2 regions of the Amycolatopsis sp. NPDC028719 genome follow, and region 2 is predicted to be linked to the other one. Evidence: predicted binding sites of a transcription regulator. Region 2 holds the regulator's gene; the other holds the start of a gene.

Region 1 (9,512 bases), on a different contig from region 2:
GCCACAGCGTTTCCTTCTCTCTCAGGTCCCGGGGGCCAGCCCCAGTCGTTACCGCGTAGCGGTGGCCGGACTTGAACCGGCGACACAGCGATTATGAGCCGCTTGCTCTGCCAACTGAGCTACACCGCCCTTACATGACCCAAGCCGCGACACGCAGGCGTGACGCGGCTGAGGTCGTGAGCCCCTTTACGGAATCGAACCGTAGACCTTCTCCTTACCATGGAGACGCTCTGCCGACTGAGCTAAAGGGGCCTGGCCTCTCGCGAGGACTTCGAAAGATTACCAACCCCCGTCACCCGGCCGTGCAACCGGGGTCCTCAAAGAGCAAAACCTCAGGTCAGCAGGGTCAGCACGGTCTCGGAGTGGCGTCCCGGCGAGCGCGCCGTGCGGGCCTGCAGCCACGCCTCCAGGCGGTCCTCCGGCAGCGGCCGCGAGATCAGGTAGCCCTGGGCGACGTCACAGCCCATCGCCTCGAGCTGGTCGCGCGCCACGTCCTCCTCGACGCCCTCGGCGACCACCGTCAGCCCCAGGGAATGCCCCAGCTCGACGATCGACCGCACCACCGCGAGGTCGCCGAGGTCGGTGCCCATGCCGAGGACGAAGCTCTTGTCGATCTTGACCTGGTCGACCGGCAGCTGCCGCAGGTAGGCCAGCGACGAGTACCCCGTGCCGAAGTCGTCCACGGCGAGGGTGATGCCCAGCGAGTGCAGCTCGCGCAGGATCGGCAGTGCCTTCTGCGGGTCCGACATCACGCCGGACTCGGTCAGCTCGAACGTCAGCAGCTCCGGCGGGATACCGACGCGCTCCAGCTCGCGGGCCACCTTGTTCGGGAAGTCCTCGTCGGCGAGGTTGCGCACCGACAGGTTGACCGCCACCGAGATCCGCAGGCCCTCGTCCAGCCACTTGCGGCAGCGCTTCAGCGCCTCGCCGAGCACGAACGACGTCAGCACGCCGATCAGGCCCGCCGCCTCGATGGCCGGGACGAACTCGTCCGGGCCGAGCCTGCCGAACTCCGGGTGCACCCAGCGGACCAGTGCCTCGACGCCCGCCACCTGCCGGTTCGGCAGGGTGATCTTCGGCTGGTAGTGGACGCTGACCTGGCCGTCTTCGAGGGACTGCCGGAACTGCGTGACCATCTGGAAGCGGCGCAGGAAGATCTGGCCCATGCTCGGCACGTACCCGCGGACCTCTTCGCCGCCCTTGGTGGCGCGAACGGCCACGTCGGCGCGCTGGAGCAGACCCTCGATGTCGACGACGTCGCCCGGTTCCTCGGCGGTCGTCGTCGCGTAGCCGATCATCGCGTTGGCCTCGACCGAAAGCCGGTCCACCGGGTACGGCGCGGAAAGCTCTTCGCGCAGCCGTTCCGCCGCCGCGTGGGCGTCTTCGGGCGGGCAGCCGACGAGCAGCGCTGCGAACGACGCGCCTTCGAGGCGGGCGAGCGGGACGTCGGGGCCGAGCGCGTCGCGGATGCGGCGGCCGGCGGCGATCACCATCCGGTCGGCCCAGGCGTAGCCCAGCGCGTCGCTGACCGTCGAAAAGACGTCGAGGTCGATCCGCAGCACCACCGCGTTCGCGAAGTCCCGCAACGGTTCCTTCGCCACCTGCCGGAAGCCCGGCCGGTTGAGGTGCCCGGTGAGCGGGTCGTGGTAGGCGTCGTGGCGCAGGGTCGCGAGCAGCCGCCGGTTGTCCAGCGACGTCGCGAGATGGCTGGCCATCGTGCCGAGCAGCTGGACGTCGTACTTGCCGAAGCCGCGCCAGCGAGACAGCCGGTCGTGCGCCTCGACGACGCCGAGCAGCTGGTTCGCGCTGCGCAGCGGGACGACGAGCGCCTCCTGCGCGCCGCGGTCGAGCAGCGCCGCGCGGACGTCGGGGTTGGCCTCGGTGATCCGGAAGTGCCGGACGTGCGCGCCGGGCAGGCGCAGCAGCGGGTCGTCGGCGGCCGGGTCGGCGGGCGGCAGGTCGTCGCCGGCGACGACGACGCGCATGGTGTCCTTCGGTTCGAGCCGCAGCCTCAGCACGACGCGGCCCGCGGCGAGCTGGTCCTTGATGCGCTCGGCGATCGTGGCCCACTCGCGGACGTCGACCCCGCCGACGAGCTCGTCCGCGCGGCTGGCCGGGCGCGCCGCCGCCTGCTGGCCCGAGCGGGCCACCATCAGGCTGACGTCGGAGAGCGCCTCCATGTCCCGCTGCTCGCGCAGCAGGTCGGAGTAGGCCCAGTACAGCGCGGTCAGGCCGAGGAACACGGCGAGCACCAGCGGCCACGCCTTGGGCGTGTTGGAGATGACGAGGTAGCCGGACAGGCCGACCGACGCGTTGACGAACCCGACGACCAGGATCCGCGCGGTCAGCCGGACCGCGGTGCTGACCCGCATCCGGCGCCGCAGGACGCGGACCGCGGCCAGCGCGAGCAGCGTGCTCACCAGCGGCGCGGTGAGCGTGCCGGCCAGCGCGGCGACCCACGGGATCTTGTCGCCGACCCCGGCGCCGACGGCGTACTTGACGAGCCCGGCGACCGCGAAGGCGCCGGTGATCTCGAGCAGGAACGCGCCCGCGTTGTAGAGGACGCGGCCGGCGACCTTGCGCGCGAGCAGCGTGCCGATGCCGGCGACCAGGTGCGCGGCCAGCACGACTTCGAACGGCGCGACGAAGAACCCGATGACGAGCGGGATCTCGGTGAAGGAGATGGTCCACGAGATGCCGCTGCGGACGTCGACGTTGATGCCGAGCTGCTCGGCGAGCAGGAACGCGACCGCGAGCACCGGGCCGATCCACAGCAGCCGGCTGTCCCAGTGGAACGGCAGCCAGGACCCGACGGCGAACGCGGCGACGAGCCCGATGCTCAGGACGGCGAAGGTGTACGCGCGGAACCGGCGCTCGTCGGTGCGGGCTTCGGCGGATACGGGCGGTGTCCCGGAAGCGGCTCCCGGCCCGGGCTGCGCCTGTGCGACGGCGTCGCCGTGGGCGTTCGTGTCCGGCATCCGACCTTCCCTCCCGGCTTGTCCACCGGCACTGATCCGTGACTTCGGGTGTGGACAAGGGCCATACCGTACCCCGTAGGGCGTACCCGCGTCCCTTTCGAGACAGTAGGAGATCACCCCAGGGTTAACAATGCCTCGATGGCGCTGACCTGCGTGGACCAAGGGGTGAAACTCTGCGACAACCGGGGCTCCGCCCCGAGCCGGGGGCTTCGCCACCCGGACCCCCGGACGTGGGGTGCACGAAGCAGGGGTGGCTCCGTACGCACGCCAGTCCGAGTCGCGCTTCAATGTGCCCATGCACAGCGACGTGATTGCCACCGAACACGCGGCACGGCTCGCGGCGGTGGATCCCCTGCTCCCCGGTTCTCTTCCCTTCGAGGCGGCCGAAGGCGCCGTGGTGCTGGAGGTGGCGACCGCCGGCTCGGCCGCGTCCGGCCTCGCCTCGCGCATCCAGGTCGACCAGGACGCCCCCAACGCGCCGTGGCGGGCGCTGACCGAGCACCGGCTCGACCTCCAGCTCGCCGGCCCGCAGCCCGCGGCGGCCCTCGACGCCCTCCTCACCCGATGGGATGAACATTTGCGTGCGGTCGCCGAGCGTGGCGACACCGAGACCGCCGCGATCGTCCCGCGCGCCAGCCGGGACGCCGCCGGCACGCGGGAAATGCTGCACCACGGGTTCGCGCCGCTGCGGGTGATCGCGGTCCGCCCGGCCGACCGGACGGACCCGCCGGGCCCGCGTGGCACGCCCGGCGTCAAGATCCGCCGCGCCGAGCCCGGCGACCTCGAAACCGTCGTCTCGCTGGGGCTCGAGCTGCACTCCTTCGACGCGCAGTACGGCACGGTCAACCTGCGCCACGGCGTCGAGGACATCATGGCCAAGGACCTGGCCGAACAGCTGAACCGCCCGGAACCGCCGCTCTGGATCGCCGAGCTGTACGGGCGTCCGCTCGGCATGGTGAACGTCCAGCACCCCGGCGAGACCGGCTGGATCAGCGACCGGGTCGCGGCGGGCCGCGTCGGCTACCTGTCGTCGCTGGCCGTCGCGAAGGAGGCGCGGTCGTCCGGTGTCGGTACGGCGCTGGCCACCCACGCCCACCACGTCCTCGACGAAGAGGGCGCGGACGTCGTCCTCCTGCACCACGCGGCGGCGAACCCGCTGTCGACACCGTTCTGGTACGCGCAGGGGTACCGCCCGCTGTGGACGTACTGGCAGCGTCGCCCGGCCGTTCGGTGAACCACTGGCGGATTACCCCAGGTCGCCCGTCCTTATAGGGTGGTTCCCGGAGCAGTGAGGGGAGCCGGAAGTGACCGATCAGCGGGATTCCGCGCCGAGAGCACCCGAAGGCGTCGACACCGAGAAGCCGTCCGCGGCCCGGATCTACGACTGGTACCTGGGCGGCACGCAGAACTGGGCCGTGGACCGCGAGTTCGGCCGGCGCATGGAACAGCAGTGGCCGCTGGTGCGTCCCGGGTCGAAGCAGAACCGCGAGTTCATGAACCGCGCGGTGCGGGCGGCGCTGCGGGCCGGGATCCGGCAGTTCGTCGACCTCGGCTCCGGCGTCCCGACGGCCGGGAACGTGCACGAGGTCGTCGAGGCCGAGCTGCCCGAGGACCACGACGCGACGGTCGTGTACGTCGACTACGAGCCGGTCGCGGTCGCGCACGCGACGCTGATCCTCGAAGAGGAGGCGGCGACGGACTGGGCGGGCATCGTCCAGGCCGACATGCGGGACGCGAAGGCCGTGCTGCGCGCCGAAGAGACGCAGCGGCTCATCGACTTCTCGAAGCCCGTCTGCCTGATGATGATGGCGGTGCTGCACTTCGTCGGGCCGGACGACGACCCCATCGGCCTCCTCAAGGCCTACCGGGACAAGCTCGCACCCGGGAGCTGGCTGGCGATCTCGCAGATGAGCGAGGGCGACGGGACCGGCGAGTCGCTCGCGGGGCTGCGCTGGTTCGTCGAGCAGTACCGCAAGACCAGCAACCCGGTGTGGCTGCGCGACCGCGAGGAGATCGAGCCGCTGTTCGGCGACTGGCCGCTGCTCGAACCGGGCATCGTGCACCTGCCGGACTGGCGGCCGGACCGGAAGCTCAACGCGCTGGAAGCGGAAGCCCGCCCGTACGCGTGGTGCGGCATCGCGGAGAAGCCCGGCGGATGACCCCCGAGAACACAGCGCCGATCGCCCCGGCCGGGGTCGACACCGACAAGCCGTCCGCGGCCCGGGTGTACGACTGGTACCTCGGCGGGAACCACCACTGGGCGGTCGACCGCGAGTTCGGCCGGCGCGTGGAGAAGGTGTGGCCGCTGATCCGGCCGATCTCGCGGCAGAACCGGGCGTTCATGAACCGCGTGGTCTCGGCCGCGATGGACGTCGGTGTCCGCCAGTTCGTCGACCTGGGCTCCGGTGTGCCGACCGCGGGGAACGTGCACGAGATCGTCCGGGACCTGCTTCCCGAGGGTGAACGCGCGTCGGTCGTCTACGTCGACTACGAGCCGGTCGCGGCCGCGCATTCGCGGCTGATCCTGGAGAAGGAAGGCGCGACGGGCTGGGCGGGCCTGGTCGAGCGGGACATCCGGCGGCCGGAGGAGATCTTCGCCGACGACGTCGTGCAGGAGCTGATCGACTGGTCGCGGCCGGTGTGCCTGCTGATGATCACGGTGATGCACTTCGTCGGGCCGTCCGACGATCCCGAGGGCCTGATGGCGACGTACCGCTCGAAGCTCGCGCCGGGCAGCTGGCTGGCGCTGACGCACGGGACGTGCCGCGACGACGCGCCGCCCGAGCGCGCCGCGGAGGTGAAGCGGTTCATCGACGCCTACCGCGACACGTCGAACCCGGCGTGGCTGCGCTCGGCCGAGGAGCTGCTCCCCTGGTTCGGCGGCTGGCCGCTGCTTCCGCCGGGGATGACATCGTTGCCGGACTGGCGTCCCGAGGAGCCTCCGAACGTCATCGATCTCGAGACGCGGCCGTTCGCCTGGTGCGCCGTCGCGCGCCGACCAAGCCTCTGACCTGGACTTTCTTCCTTCGCTGTGGGCGAACGCACTCTCGGAAACAAACACACCCATCGGAGAGTTGAGCTAGGCAGACTCAACTACACGAGGAGTGCACATGTCCGACACCCGCCTCCTGCCCGTGCTCCCGCTCGATGACGACGTCGTGCTGCCGGGCATGGTCGTCCCGCTCGACCTCACCGACAGCGAGACGCGGGCCGCGGTGGAGTCCGCCCAGTCCAACACCCCCAGCCAGGCTTCGTTCCCCGGCATCCGGTCGACCGGCGCCACCAAGGCCGAAGTCCTGATCGTGCCGCGCGTCCACGGCGAGTACGCCGAGTTCGGCACCGTCGCCACGGTCGAGCGCATCGGCCGCGTGCCCGGTGGCAAGGCGGCCGTCCTGCTGCGCGGCACCGCCCGCGCGCTCGTCGGCCGGATGGCCGACGGCCCCGGCGCCGCCCGCTGGGTGCACGCCGAGGACGCCCCCGAGACCACGAACGACCGGACCGCGCAGCTCGCGGCCGAGTACAAGGCCGTCGTCATCTCGATCCTCCAGCAGCGCGGCGGCTGGCAGCTGATCGACGCCGTCCAGCAGGTCGAGGACGGATCCGCGATCGCCGACCTGTCCGGCAACGCGCCGTACCTCGACACCGAGCAGAAGCTCGAGCTGCTGACCACGCTCGACGTCAGCGCACGCCTGGAGAAGGCGCTCGAGTGGAGCAAGGAGCACCTCGCCGAGCTCGAGGTGACCGACACGATCCGCAAGGACGTCGCCGAGGGCATGGAGAAGCAGCAGAAGGAGTTCCTGCTGCGCCGCCAGCTCGAGGCCATCCGCAAGGAGCTCGGGGAGCTCGACGGCACCGCGCAGGACGACGACTACCGCGCCCGCGTCGAAGGCGCCGAACTGCCCGACGCCGTGAAGAAGGCCGCGCTGGCCGAGGTGGACAAGCTGGACCGTACGTCCGAGCAGTCCCCCGAGGGCGGCTGGATCCGCACCTGGCTGGACACCGTCCTGGAGCTGCCCTGGAACGAGCGCACCGAGGACAGCTACGACATCGCCGCCGCGCGAGCGGTTTTGGATGCCGACCACGCGGGCCTCGACGACGTCAAGGAACGCATCATCGAGTACTTGGCCGTGCGGAAGCGCCGCGCCGAGGCACTCTTTACCGCCGAGGCGCCATTCAACACAGCGGAATCGGGTCTCGGCCCAATCAACGGTCGGCGTTCCGGCGCGGTGCTCGCCCTCGCGGGCCCTCCCGGGGTCGGCAAGACGTCGCTGGGTGAGTCCGTCGCGAAGGCCATGGGCCGCAAGTTCGTCCGCGTGGCGCTGGGCGGCATCCGCGACGAGGCGGAGATCCGCGGCCACCGCCGCACCTACGTCGGCGCGCTGCCCGGCCGGATCGTCCGCGCCATCAAGGAAGCCGGCTCGATGAACCCGGTCGTGCTGCTCGACGAGATCGACAAGGTCGGCGCCGACTACCGCGGCGACCCGACCGCGGCGCTGCTCGAAGTGCTGGACCCGGAGCAGAACCACACGTTCCGCGACCACTACCTCGAGGTCGAGCTCGACCTGTCCGACGTCGTGTTCCTGGCGACGGCGAACGCGCTCGAGACCATCCCCGGCCCGCTGCTGGACCGCATGGAGCTCGTCACGCTGGACGGCTACACCGAGCACGAGAAGGTCACCATCGCCCGCGACCACCTGCTCCCCCGCGAGCTGGAACGCGCCGGCCTGGGCACGGCCGACGTCAGCCTGACCGACGCCGCGTTCAGCCGGATCGCCGCCGAGTACACCCGCGAGGCGGGCGTCCGCGACGCGAACCGCACGATCGCGAAGGTCCTGCGCAAGATCGCGACCAAGGTGGCCCTCGACGAGGTTTCGCTGCCGCTGACCGTGGACGCCGCGGATCTTCCCGATTACCTGGGCCGCCCGCGGCACATCCCGGAGTCGTCGCTGCCCGCGTCGACCCAGCGGACCGCGACCCCGGGTGTGGCCACCGGCTTGGCGGTCACCGGCGCCGGCGGTGACGTCCTCTACATCGAGGCGTCGCTGGCGGACCAGGAGTCCGGCGCGTCCGGGCTCCAGCTGACCGGCCAGCTCGGCGACGTGATGAAGGAGTCCGTCCAGATCGCGCTGTCCTACCTGCGGTCGCACGGCGCGGAGCTGGAGCTGCCGGTGGGTGACCTGCGCGAGCGCGGCATCCACGTCCACGTCCCGGCGGGCGCGGTCCCGAAGGACGGGCCGTCGGCGGGCGTCACGATGACGACGGCGCTGGCCTCGCTGCTCTCGGGCCGCGTGGTCCGGCCGGACGTCGCGATGACGGGCGAGGTGTCCCTCACGGGCCGCGTCCTCCCGATCGGCGGCGTGAAGCAGAAGCTGCTGGCGGCCCACCGGGCGGGGATGAAGACGGTGATCATCCCGCAGCGCAACGAGCCGGACCTGGACGACGTCCCGGCCGAGGTGCTGTCCCAGCTGGACGTCCACGCGGTGGCGAACGTCCGCGAGGTCCTGGAGCTCGCTTTGACCCCGGCTTCGACGCCGGTTCCCCAGGCGGCGTAACCCCGAACGCCGCCACCGAAGGCCCCCATTCTCCCGCGAATGGGGGCCTTCACCTTGTCCGAGCGGCTAAAGATCGCGCAGTCCGGCCGGCAACGCGGAAAGGTCAGCTGCGAGGCCCGCGAATTCGATTTCGAACCCACTTACGGGGACCGCGGCCGTGCAAGACACCGTGGCTCCGTGAAGGAATTGCACGGGCTGATTGCCGAACACAAAGACCCCGCAACCTGATCGAGGTTACGGGGTCTTGATGTGGCGGGTGAGGGATTCGAACCCCCGTAGGCGTAAGCCAACTGGTTTACAGCCAGTCCCCTTTGGCCACTCGGGTAACCCGCCTGGGGCCGGACGCGCCGACCGGGTAGAAGCTTACCCAACAGGTTCGAGCGGGGGTCAACCGGGATGCCCCTCCTCCGGTGGGGACTAGGCTGGGTGGCCCCTGACAAGCGAGTACGAGGTGTGAGGACACGTGGCGGATCCCTCTTTCGACGTCGTGAGCAAGGTCGACCGCCAGGAGGTGGACAACGCGCTGAACCAGGCAAGCAAGGAGCTCGGCACGCGCTTCGACTTCCGCGGCACCGGCACGACGATCAACTGGTCCGGCGAGGAGGCGATCGTGATCGAGTCCGAGACGGAGGAGCGCGCGCTGGCCGCGGTCGAGGTGTTCAAGGAGAAGCTGATCAAGCGCAGCATCTCCCTGAAGGCCTTCGAAGCCGACGAGCCGGCCCTGTCGGGCAAGATCTACAAGGTTTCGGGCAAGATCATCCAGGGCATCGCATCGGACAAGGCGAAGCAGATCGCGAAGTTCATCCGCGACGAGGGCCCGAAGGGCGTGCAGGCCCAGATCCAGGGCGACCAGCTGCGGGTGTCGGGCAAGAAGAAGGACCAGCTGCAGGACGTGATCGCGTTGCTGAAGGGCAAGGACTTCGAGATCGCGCTGCAGTTCACGAATTACCGGTGACACACCTTCGTTGACCTGCGGGTATCT
Region 2 (9,512 bases):
CAACATGGAGATCCAGCGCGGCCGGCTGGTGCGCGCGCTGGTGCACATCGTGCAGATGGTGGACCGGCCCGACGACCTCGCGCCCTTCCTGCGCCAGCTGGGCCGCGACCACCGCAAGTTCGGCGTGGTGCCCCGGCACTACGAAGCCGTCGGCACCGCACTGCTGGCGTCGCTCAAGAACCACCTCGGCCGGGAGTGGACGCCCGAGGTCGAACGGGCCTGGGCGGAAGCGTTCACCATCGCCGCGCGGGCCATGCAGGACGCCGCCGCTTCCGACACGAACCCGCCGTCGTGGCAGGCCACCGTGGTCGAGCACCGGCGGCTGACCTGGGACCTCGCGCTGGTGCGGCTGATGCCCGACCAGCCCGTGCCCTACCACCCGGGCCAGTACGTGAGCGTCGAAGTCCCGCAGCGGCCGCGGCTTTGGCGCTACCTCTCGCCGGCGAACGCGCCGCGCGAGGACGGTGGCATCGAGTTCCACGTCCGCGCGATCGACGGCGGCTGGGTGTCCAGGGCGATAGTCAGCCACACCCAGCCCGGTGACGTCTGGCGGCTCGGCCCGCCGCTCGGCCGCTTGAACGTCGACCGCGAATCGTCGCGCGGCGTGCTGATGGTCGCGGGCGGCACCGGCATCGCGCCGCTGAGGTCGATTCTCGACCACCTCGCACTGTGGGGCGAAAACCCGAAGACACGCCTGTTCTACGGCGGGCCGTCGCGGGAGGACCTCTACGACCTCGAGGAACTGCGCGCGCTCGCGTCGACCAACCCCTGGCTGAACGTGACGCCGGTGGTGGAGCGCGGCGGCGACGTCCCCGGGTTCGAGCAGGGCACGCTGGCCGAGGCCATCACGCGGTACGGCTCGTGGCCGGACCACGACATCCTCGTGTCCGGCTCGCCGGCGATGATCCGCGCGACGGTGTCGCGCATGCTGGTCGCGGGCAGCGCGCTGGACCAGATCCAGTACGACCCGTTCACGATCGACTAGCCAATTGCGGACCCGCTGGTCCGATGCAGGAATCGAACGAGCCGCGAGAATTGTTACGCGCGCCGCGTAAACCATCCGGATGATCGTTTTTACGCTGTGCCAGACAGGGTTTACGCCGTGTGGCTAAATTGCTCCGTTCGAGCGGACCGCGCGGAATCACGCGCATCTGCACGGGAATTCGCCTACAGTCGGAAAGCCTCGGGGGCGGCACCGCACGGCGACGCCGCACGCACGGCGCAAGAAAGCCTTTGCAGGACTGGAGAATACCGTTCCCGATGACTGCTGAATCCGTGAAGGTCTCCGCACCACCCAAGACCGTTCCCGTTTCGACCGTGGAAGGTCGCGAACTCGCGCGGTTGATTCGTGAAAGTTTTGCGGAGATCGAACCGAAAGCCGACGAAGTCGCCCAGTACTTCTACGGCGCGTTGTTCGTGGTCGCGCCGGATTGCCGTGATCTGTTCCCGGTCACGATGGCGAGCCAACGCAGCCGGTTGCTGCGCGCGCTCGTGTACGTCGTGCAGATGGTCGACCGGCCCGACGAGCTGACCACCTTCCTCGGGCAGCTGGGCCGCGACCACCGCAAGTTCGCCGTCGTCGCCCGCCACTACGACGCCGTCGGCATCGCGCTGCTGTCCGCGATGAAACGGTTCCTCAAGCAGAAGTGGACGCCCGAGGTGGAGTCCGCGTGGACGACGGCCTACGGGCTCATCGCGAAGACCATGCGCGAGGCCGCGCAGGCCGAGACCGGGCCCGCGTCCTGGGCGGCGCGGGTGCTCGACCACCGCAAGCTGTCCCGCGACGTCGCGATGGTGCGGGTGCAGACCGAAGGACTGCTGCCGTTCCGGGCCGGCAGCTACGTGAGCGTGGAGGTGCCGCAGCGGCCGCGGATGTGGCGCTACCTCTCCCCGGCGACCGCGCCGCGCGGCGACGGCCAGATGACGTTCCACGTGCGCGCGGTACCCGGCGGCTGGGTCAGCGGGGCCATCGTCAACCACACCAAGCTGGGGGACGTCTGGCGGCTCGGGCCGGCGATGGGCACGCTCAACGTGCGCCCGACCGCCACCCGGAAACGGCTGCTGATGATCGCCGGCGGAACCGGGGTCACCCCGTTCGTCTCGATCCTCGACGACCTCGCGCACTGGAAGCGCAACCCGCCGGTGCACCTGTTCTTCGGCGGCAAAAGACCCGAGGACCTGTATGCGCTCGACGACCTCCGGCGGCTGACCGCGGTGTCGAAGTGGCTGACGGTCACCCCGGTGACCGAGGAGGGCGCCATTCCCGGCGGCGACCGCGGCACCCTGGCGCACGCCGTGGCCCAGCGCGGTGTCTGGAAGGACCACGACATCCTCGTCTCCGGCTCGCCCCCGATGATCCGGGCGACGATCGCGAAGCTGCTGACCGCCGGCGTCGAGCTCGAACGCATCCGCTTCGACCCGTTCACCCTGGACTGAGGACCTCACGGCGGGTCGCGCGGATTCTCGCTATGTTCGCCGATATGGAGATGACGATTCCGGTTTCGGACGGGACCATCGGCGGCTACCTGGCGGAGCCCGCGGGCGAAGGGCCACACCCGGGTGTGGTGCTCATCCACGACGCGTTCGGGCTGAGCCAGGACACGAAGAACATCACCGACCGCTTCGCCGCCGAGGGCTACCTCGCGCTCAGCCCGGACCTGTACTCGCGGGGCGGGATGCGCCGCTGCGTGCGTCGCGTGTTCTCGGACATGTTCGCGAACCAGGGCCGGACGTTCGACGACATCGAGGCGTCGCGCGCGCTCCTGGCCGGCCGCGCGGACTGCTCGGGCCGGGTCGGCATCGCCGGGTTCTGCATGGGCGGCGGCTTCGCGCTCGTCGCGGCGTCACGCGGCTTCGAGGCGTCGGCGCCGTACTACGGGCAGCTGCCGAAGACCCTGTCGGTGCTCGACGACGCGTGCCCGATCGTCGCGAGCTTCGGCAAGAAGGACTTCTCGCTGCGCGGCGCGGCGGCGAAGCTCGAGACGGCGCTCACCGAGCGTGAAATCCCGCACGACGTCAAGGAGTACGCCGGCGCGAGTCACGGGTTCGCCAACAAGATCGAGGTCGCGGCACCGCTCAACCTGCTGCTCAAGGTCGTCGGGTTCACTTACCACCACGAAGCGTCCGAAGACGCGTGGCGCCGAGTGACGTCTTTCTTCGGCGAACACCTGCAGCAACCGGCCCGACCTTCGCACTGAGCCGAGCGGGCTAGCGTTTCTGCTGAACGGCTGTAGTTGATTGACCGTTGTGCCCGAATCGCTTTATGGTCTAGACCACGTCTTCCCCGGACGTGCTCGTTCGTCCTCCCTCCGGAACAACGCTGTTCCCCCTCGAGGAGCCGAAATGACCCTTAAGCGAAAGCTTTTCGCGGCCGCAGCCGGCGCTCTCCTCGCCCCGGTGCTGGTCGTCGTCCTCCCCGCCACCTCCGCGAGTGCCCACGGATACATCTCCGACCCGCCCAGCCGGCAGGCCAACTGCGCGGCCGGGAAGGTCCCGAACTGCGGGCAGATCGTCTACGAACCCCAGAGCGTCGAAGGTCCCAAGGGCCTGCGCAGCTGCAACGCCGGGTTGGGGCAGTTCGCCGAGCTGGCCGACGAGTCGAAGCCCTGGCCGGCCAAGTCGGTCGGCACGACGGTGACGTTCAACTGGGTGTTCACCGCCCGGCACGCCACCTCGAACTACGAGTACTACATCGGCGGCACGCGCGTCGCGAACATCCCCGGCAACAACCAGCAGCCGCCGGCGACCGTGCAGCACACGGTGAACCTGGCCGGCTATTCGGGCCGGGTCAAGGTGCTGGCGATCTGGAACATCTCCGACACGGCCAACGCGTTCTACAGCTGCGTCGACCTCCAGATCGGCGGCGGCGGAACTCCGCCGCCGACCACCACGACCCCGCCCCCGACGACGACCCGGCCGCCGACCGCGACCCCGACCACACCGCCCTCGAGCGGCACGTGGGCGGCGGGAACGGCGTACAAGGCCGGCGACGTGGTGACCTACGGCGGCGCGAGCTACCGCTGCCTGCAGCCGCACACGGCGATCGCGGGCTGGGAGCCGCCGAACACCCCGGCGCTCTGGCAGCGCCAGTGAGAGTGGTGCTGGCCGTCGTCGCGCTGCTGCTGACCGGCTGCGGCGCGACGGCGGCCCCACCCACGTACAACGCGGCGGACGTGATGTTCCTGCAGATGCTGATCCCCCAGAACCAGCAGGGCATCGAGATCGTCCGCCTGGCCACGAACCACCCGTTGCCGCCGGCGGTGAAGGAACTGGCGGCGGCGATCGAATCGACGCAGCGCACCGAAGTGGACGACATGCGGAACTGGCTTCGCGCCTGGTCCCAGCCCGAGACGATGGACATGAACCCCCAGGCCCACGCGGGCCACGGCGGCATGAAGATGACATCGCCGGACCTGGTGGGCACGCTCCGGTCGGCGCCCGACGCGGAGTTTCCCCGCAAGTTCCTCGACGTGCTGACCGGCCAGCAGCAGGGAGCGATCGAGCTGGCCCAGACGGAGAACTCGGCGAACGGCGGGGTCAACGCCCAGGCCCGTGATCTGGCCCGGCGGGTCATCGAGTCGCGGTCCGCCGAGGTGAAGCAGCTGTTGAACTTCAAGGTTTGACGACCCCCCGCGTTCTGGGGTGCCGGCCGCGAGCAGCCTCCTGCCGGGCCGCTCGCGGCCGGCTGCGCTTCGGGCCGAAATTCGGTTGGCCGTGCCTCAGCGTCGCGTTAGCCTCGCGATCATGATGTTCTCCCGCACCGTCTTCGCGAGGTTGCGCACCCGCCGCTGACGGCGGCGCACCGATCTCCTTCCCTGCCCGCCGTTCCGGCCTTCGCCGGGCGGCCGCTTTCGTGCTGCCCGGCTCCCTCCAGAGCTGCGGAGCATCTTTTGACTTCCCCCCTGCCCGAATCCGCCCACCTGCGCGCGGAGCGCGTCGGCGTCACGCTCGGCTCGCGCCGCGTCCTGCACGACGTGAGCGTCACCGTTTCGGCCCGGTCCCGGCTGGCGATCGTCGGCGAGAACGGGCGCGGCAAGACCACCCTGCTGCACGTCCTCGCCGGGGTGCGCGCGCCCGACCACGGCACCGTCCAGCGGACGGGCACCGTCGGCGTCGCCCGGCAGGCGCTGCCCTTCCGGTCCGGCGAAACCGTCGGCACGCTGACCACCGAGGCGTTGCGCGAAGCCCACGACGCCTTGCGAGCGCTCGATGCGGCCACCGCGAATTTCACCGAGGACCGCTACGCCACCGCGCTCGACGCGGCCACGCGCCTCGACGCGTGGGACGCCGAACGCCGCGTCGACGTCGCCCTCGAAGCCCTCGGCGCCTGCACCGACCGGACCCGCGAACTCGGCACGCTTTCGGTCGGGCAGCGCTACCGCGTGCGCCTGGCCTGCCTGCTCGGTGCGCGGCACGACTTCCTGCTGCTCGACGAGCCCGGCAACCACCTCGACGCCGGCGGCCTCGCGTTCTTGACTGACCGGCTGCGCGGCCACGACGGCGGCGTCGCACTGGTCAGCCACGACCGCGCGCTGCTCAGCGACGTCGCGACCGAGTTCCTCGATCTCGACCCCAGCCAGGACGGCCGCCCGCGCAGCTACGCCGGCGGCTATTCGGCCTGGCAGGACGGCCGCCGCCGGGACCGCGAACGCTGGGTGCAGGAGTTCGAGGAGCAGCAGGACACGCACCGGCAGCTCACCCTCGCGGTGACGCAGGCGCGTGCCCGGCTCAGCACCGGCTGGCGGCCGGACAAGGGCACCGGGCGGCACCAGCGCCAGTCCCGCGCGCCCGGTGTCGTCCAGGCGCTCAACCGGGAGCGGGCGGCGCTGGAGGCGCATCGCGTGACCGTGCCCGAGCCGCCGTTGTCGTTGCGGTGGCCCGATCTCGGCTCCGGCGCGCGAGCACTGGTCCGCCTGCACGACGTCGGCGTCGCCGGTCGCCTCGCCGGCCCGGTGACGCTGTCCCTCGACCGCGGCGACCGCCTCCTCGTCACCGGCGAAAACGGCGCGGGCAAGTCGACGCTGCTGTCTGCGCTCGCCGGCGAACTCACGCCGACGACGGGTTCGGTCCGGCACCTGCCCGGCGCGAAAGTGGCCCTGATCGGCCAGGAAGTCCCGGCATGGCCGGAAGAACTCACCGCCCGCCGGCTGTTCGAGCGTGCGGGCCTCCCGTTTTCGGCCATGGGCCTGCTCGACGCGGAATCCCTGCGCACGCCGGTCGGCCGCATGTCCCAGGGCCAGCAGCGGCGGCTCGACCTGGCGCTGCGGCTGGCCGGACGCCCGGACCTGCTGGTGTTCGACGAGCCGACCAACCACCTGTCGGCGGTGCTCGTCGAGGAGCTGACCGAGGCCCTGCTCGAAACCCCGGCCGCGGTGGTCGTCGCGACGCACGACCGGCGAATGCTGCGCGACCTCGCGGCCTGGCCGCGCCTGGCGCTCGGGGGCTGAAAGCCGTGAAGGCCCCCTTACCGGCTCTTATAGCCGGTAAGGGGGCCTTCACGGACTTGCGATCCAGCGGGGGCTCAGCGGCGCTTGGGACGCCAGACCACCATCGCCGTCTGCTGGTTGAGCGGCACCAGATCCCGGCGGTACGACGCGTGCGCCGCCGCCGCGGCCTGCTCGCCCGCGGCGTACGCCGCGGCCAGCTCTTCGGTCAGCTCCGCGAGCCGGGCCCGCAGCGCGTCGACCTGGTTCTCCAGCTCGATGATGCGCTTGATGCCGGCCAGGTTGACGCCGTCCTCTTGCGACAGGCGCTGGACTTCGCGCAGTAGCGCGATGTCGCGCATCGAGTAGCGCCGCCCGCCACCGGACGTGCGGCCCGGCGACACCAGGCCCTGCCGGTCGTAGGTGCGCAACGTCTGCGCGTGCATCCCCGCGAGCTGGGCCGCCACCGAGATGACGAACACGGGGGTCTCTTCGTCCCCTTCCTGGGGGATCCCGCCGAACATCCCACTCACCTGCCTTCGAGCAGCTCAGTGATCTCGGGCCGGGGGTCGTGCCCGGCCATCGCCTCGGCGTACGCCTGCAGTGCTTCGCGCGCCTTGTCGTCCAGTTTGGCGGGAATCGCCGCGGTGAGGGTGACGAGCAGATCACCTTGTGAGCCGTCGCGCTTGGCGATGCCCTTGCCGCGCACGCGCAGCACCCGTCCGCTCGCGGTGCCCGGCGGCACCTTGAGCGAGACCTTGCCTTCGAGCGTCGGCACCGTGATCGTGGTGCCGAGCGTGAGCTCGGTGAAGTCCACCGGCACGGAGATCGTCAGGTCGAGGCCCTTGCGCCCGAACAGCGGGTGCGGAGCGACGTGCACCCGGACGTAAAGGTCACCCGCCTGCGCACCACCCCGGCCCGGCTCGCCCTGGCCGGCCAGCCGGATCCGCTGGTCGTCGTCGACGCCCGACGGGATCCGGACGGTCAGCGTGCGGGTCCGCGTGCTGACCCCTTCGCCGCCGCACTCGGGGCACGGGTCGTCGATGATCTGCCCGCGCCCGCGGCAGTCGCGGCACGGCTCCGAGAACGCGAACGCACCCTGGCTCCGGCTGACCAATCCCGAACCGGAACAGGTCGGACAGGTCCGCGGCGACGTGCCCGGCTTCGCGCCGTTGCCGCCGCACGTCGAACAGGTCGCCGGGCTCGACAGCCGCAGCGGCAGGGTCGCGCCCTTGACCGCCTCGGTGAAGTCGATCCGGACGTCCGTCTCGACGTCGGCCCCGCGCTGCGGCCGGTTCGCCGTCGCGCCCGCCGACGCCCGGCCACGGCCGAAGAGCCCGCCGAGGATGTCGCCGAGCCCGCCGAAACCCTGCTGCTGACCCGCGCCGGCCTGGCCGAAGATGTCGCCCATGTCGAAGCTGCCGCCACCGCCGCCACCGGGGAAGTTGAACCCGCCCCCGCCGCCGAACAGCCGCCGCGCCTCGTCGTACTCCTTGCGCTTGCTCGCGTCGGAGAGCACGCCGTAGGCCTCGGAGACCGCCTTGAACTTCTGCTCCGCCTGCGCGTTGCCGGAGTTCGCGTCCGGGTGGTTCTCCTTGGCCAGCTTGCGGTAGGCCTTCTTGATCTCGTCCGCCGTGGCGTCGGAGGAGACGCCCAGTTCGCGGTAGAAATCCTTACCGACCCATTCCCGAGCACTCATCGGGCGCCTCCTCCTTCCAGCTCAACCGGATACTGCTTACTGCTGCTGCTCATCGAGTCCGCCGTCGAGTGGCAGCTCGCCACCGACGGGCGGGTGCTCCGCCGGGCCACCGGGCTCGTGGTCGGTGACCCCGACCAGTGCCGCCCGCAGGACCCGGTCGCCGAAGCGGTAGCCGCGGCGCATGACCACGGTCACCGTCGGGCCCGCCACGTCCGGCGAGGTGTTGTGCTGCACGGCCTCGTGCACGCTCGGGTCGAAGGCCTCGCCCTCGCTGCCGAACGACTCGAGCCCCGCGCGCTGCAGGCCGCTGATCAGCTTGTCGCCGACGGCCTTGAACGCCCCGGTGAGGTCACCGTGCTGCTCGGCCCGCTCGAGGTCGTCGAGCAGCGGCAGCAGGTCGTTCACCACGGTCGCCTTGGCACCGAGCACGACCGCCTCGCGGTCACGCTCGACGCGCTTCCGGTAGTTGGCGTACTCGGCCTGCAGTCGCTGGAGGTCGGCGGTGCGCTCGGCCAGCTCCTTCTCGATGTCGGAAACGACCGACACCGAATCGTCCACAATGGACTCGCCGAGCGAGGGGCCCGCGTGCTCGACGGGGGCCTCCTCCGGCTCCGGCGCGGCGTGGGCCGGACCGGGCGGGCGAACCTGCCCGGTCTGGGGGTCCACCCGCCGCCGATCCCGCACGACCACCGGCTCCTCGGGGCCGCGGCCCTGGTTCTCGGATTCGTCGTAGCTGTGGGTCACTTCTTCTCGTCCTCTTCGACGATCTCGGCGTCCACCACGTCATCGGCCTTGGCCTGGCCGCCGGCCGCACCGGCGTCGCCACCGGCCGCCCCCGCGGCACCGGCACCGGCCGCACCGGCCGCCGCGTCGGCGTTCGCGTTGGCGTACAGAGCGGTGCCCAGCTCCTGCGAAGCGGTGTTCAGCTTCTCGATCGACTCGCGGATCTTGGCCGAGTCGGTGCCCTTGAGCGCCTCGTTCGACTCGTCGATCGCGGACTTGACCTTGGCCTTGAGGTCGTCGGGCAGCTTGTCGTCGTTGTCCTTGAGGAACTTCTCGGTCTGGTAGACCAGCGTCTCGGCCTGGTTGCGGGTCTCGGCCTCTTCGCGACGGGTCTTGTCCTCCTCGGCGTGCGCCTCGGCGTCCTTGACCATCCGCTCGATGTCGTCCTTCGGCAGCGCGGAGCCACCGGTGATCGTCATCGACTGCTCCTTGTTCGTGCCCAGGTCCTTGGCCAGGACGTGCACGATGCCGTTCGCGTCGATGTCGAAGGTGACCTCGATCTGCGGCACGCCACGCGGGGCGGGCGGGAGACCGGTCAGCTCGAACATGCCGAGCTTCTTGTTGTGCGCGGCGATCTCGCGCTCACCCTGGAACACCTGGATCTGCAC

The links. The regulator HspR, encoded in region 2, represses chaperone genes until heat shock. The targets are predictions, from matches to a motif close to ANNTTGAGTNNNNNNNACTCAANNT.
Region 1: a site for HspR is predicted at 6,050-6,074, ahead of lon (endopeptidase La). Genes of this name have one in related genera too.

The regions. Positions count from the first base shown of each region.
Region 1 is NZ_JBVHUL010000010.1:347,644-357,155, reverse strand. It holds gene rpmG (50S ribosomal protein L33) at 1-5, opposite strand, end outside; tRNA gene ACZ4TR_RS38255 (tRNA-Met) at 57-129, opposite strand; tRNA gene ACZ4TR_RS38250 (tRNA-Thr) at 180-252, opposite strand; gene ACZ4TR_RS38245 (putative bifunctional diguanylate cyclase/phosphodiesterase) at 333-2,978, opposite strand; gene ACZ4TR_RS38240 (GNAT family N-acetyltransferase) at 3,274-4,212, shown strand; gene ACZ4TR_RS38235 (SAM-dependent methyltransferase) at 4,283-5,137, shown strand; gene ACZ4TR_RS38230 (SAM-dependent methyltransferase) at 5,134-5,988, shown strand; gene lon (endopeptidase La) at 6,089-8,530, shown strand; tRNA gene ACZ4TR_RS38220 (tRNA-Tyr) at 8,781-8,863, opposite strand; gene ACZ4TR_RS38215 (YajQ family cyclic di-GMP-binding protein) at 8,994-9,485, shown strand.
Region 2 is NZ_JBVHUL010000001.1:447,197-456,708, reverse strand. It holds gene ACZ4TR_RS02195 (globin domain-containing protein) at 1-985, shown strand, start outside; gene ACZ4TR_RS02190 (globin domain-containing protein) at 1,261-2,436, shown strand; gene ACZ4TR_RS02185 (dienelactone hydrolase family protein) at 2,481-3,197, shown strand; gene ACZ4TR_RS02180 (lytic polysaccharide monooxygenase) at 3,343-4,092, shown strand; gene ACZ4TR_RS02175 (DUF305 domain-containing protein) at 4,089-4,622, shown strand; gene ACZ4TR_RS02170 (ABC-F family ATP-binding cassette domain-containing protein) at 4,890-6,446, shown strand; gene ACZ4TR_RS02165 (heat shock protein transcriptional repressor HspR) at 6,521-6,946, opposite strand; gene dnaJ (molecular chaperone DnaJ) at 6,952-8,121, opposite strand; gene grpE (nucleotide exchange factor GrpE) at 8,158-8,865, opposite strand; gene dnaK (molecular chaperone DnaK) at 8,862-9,512, opposite strand, start outside.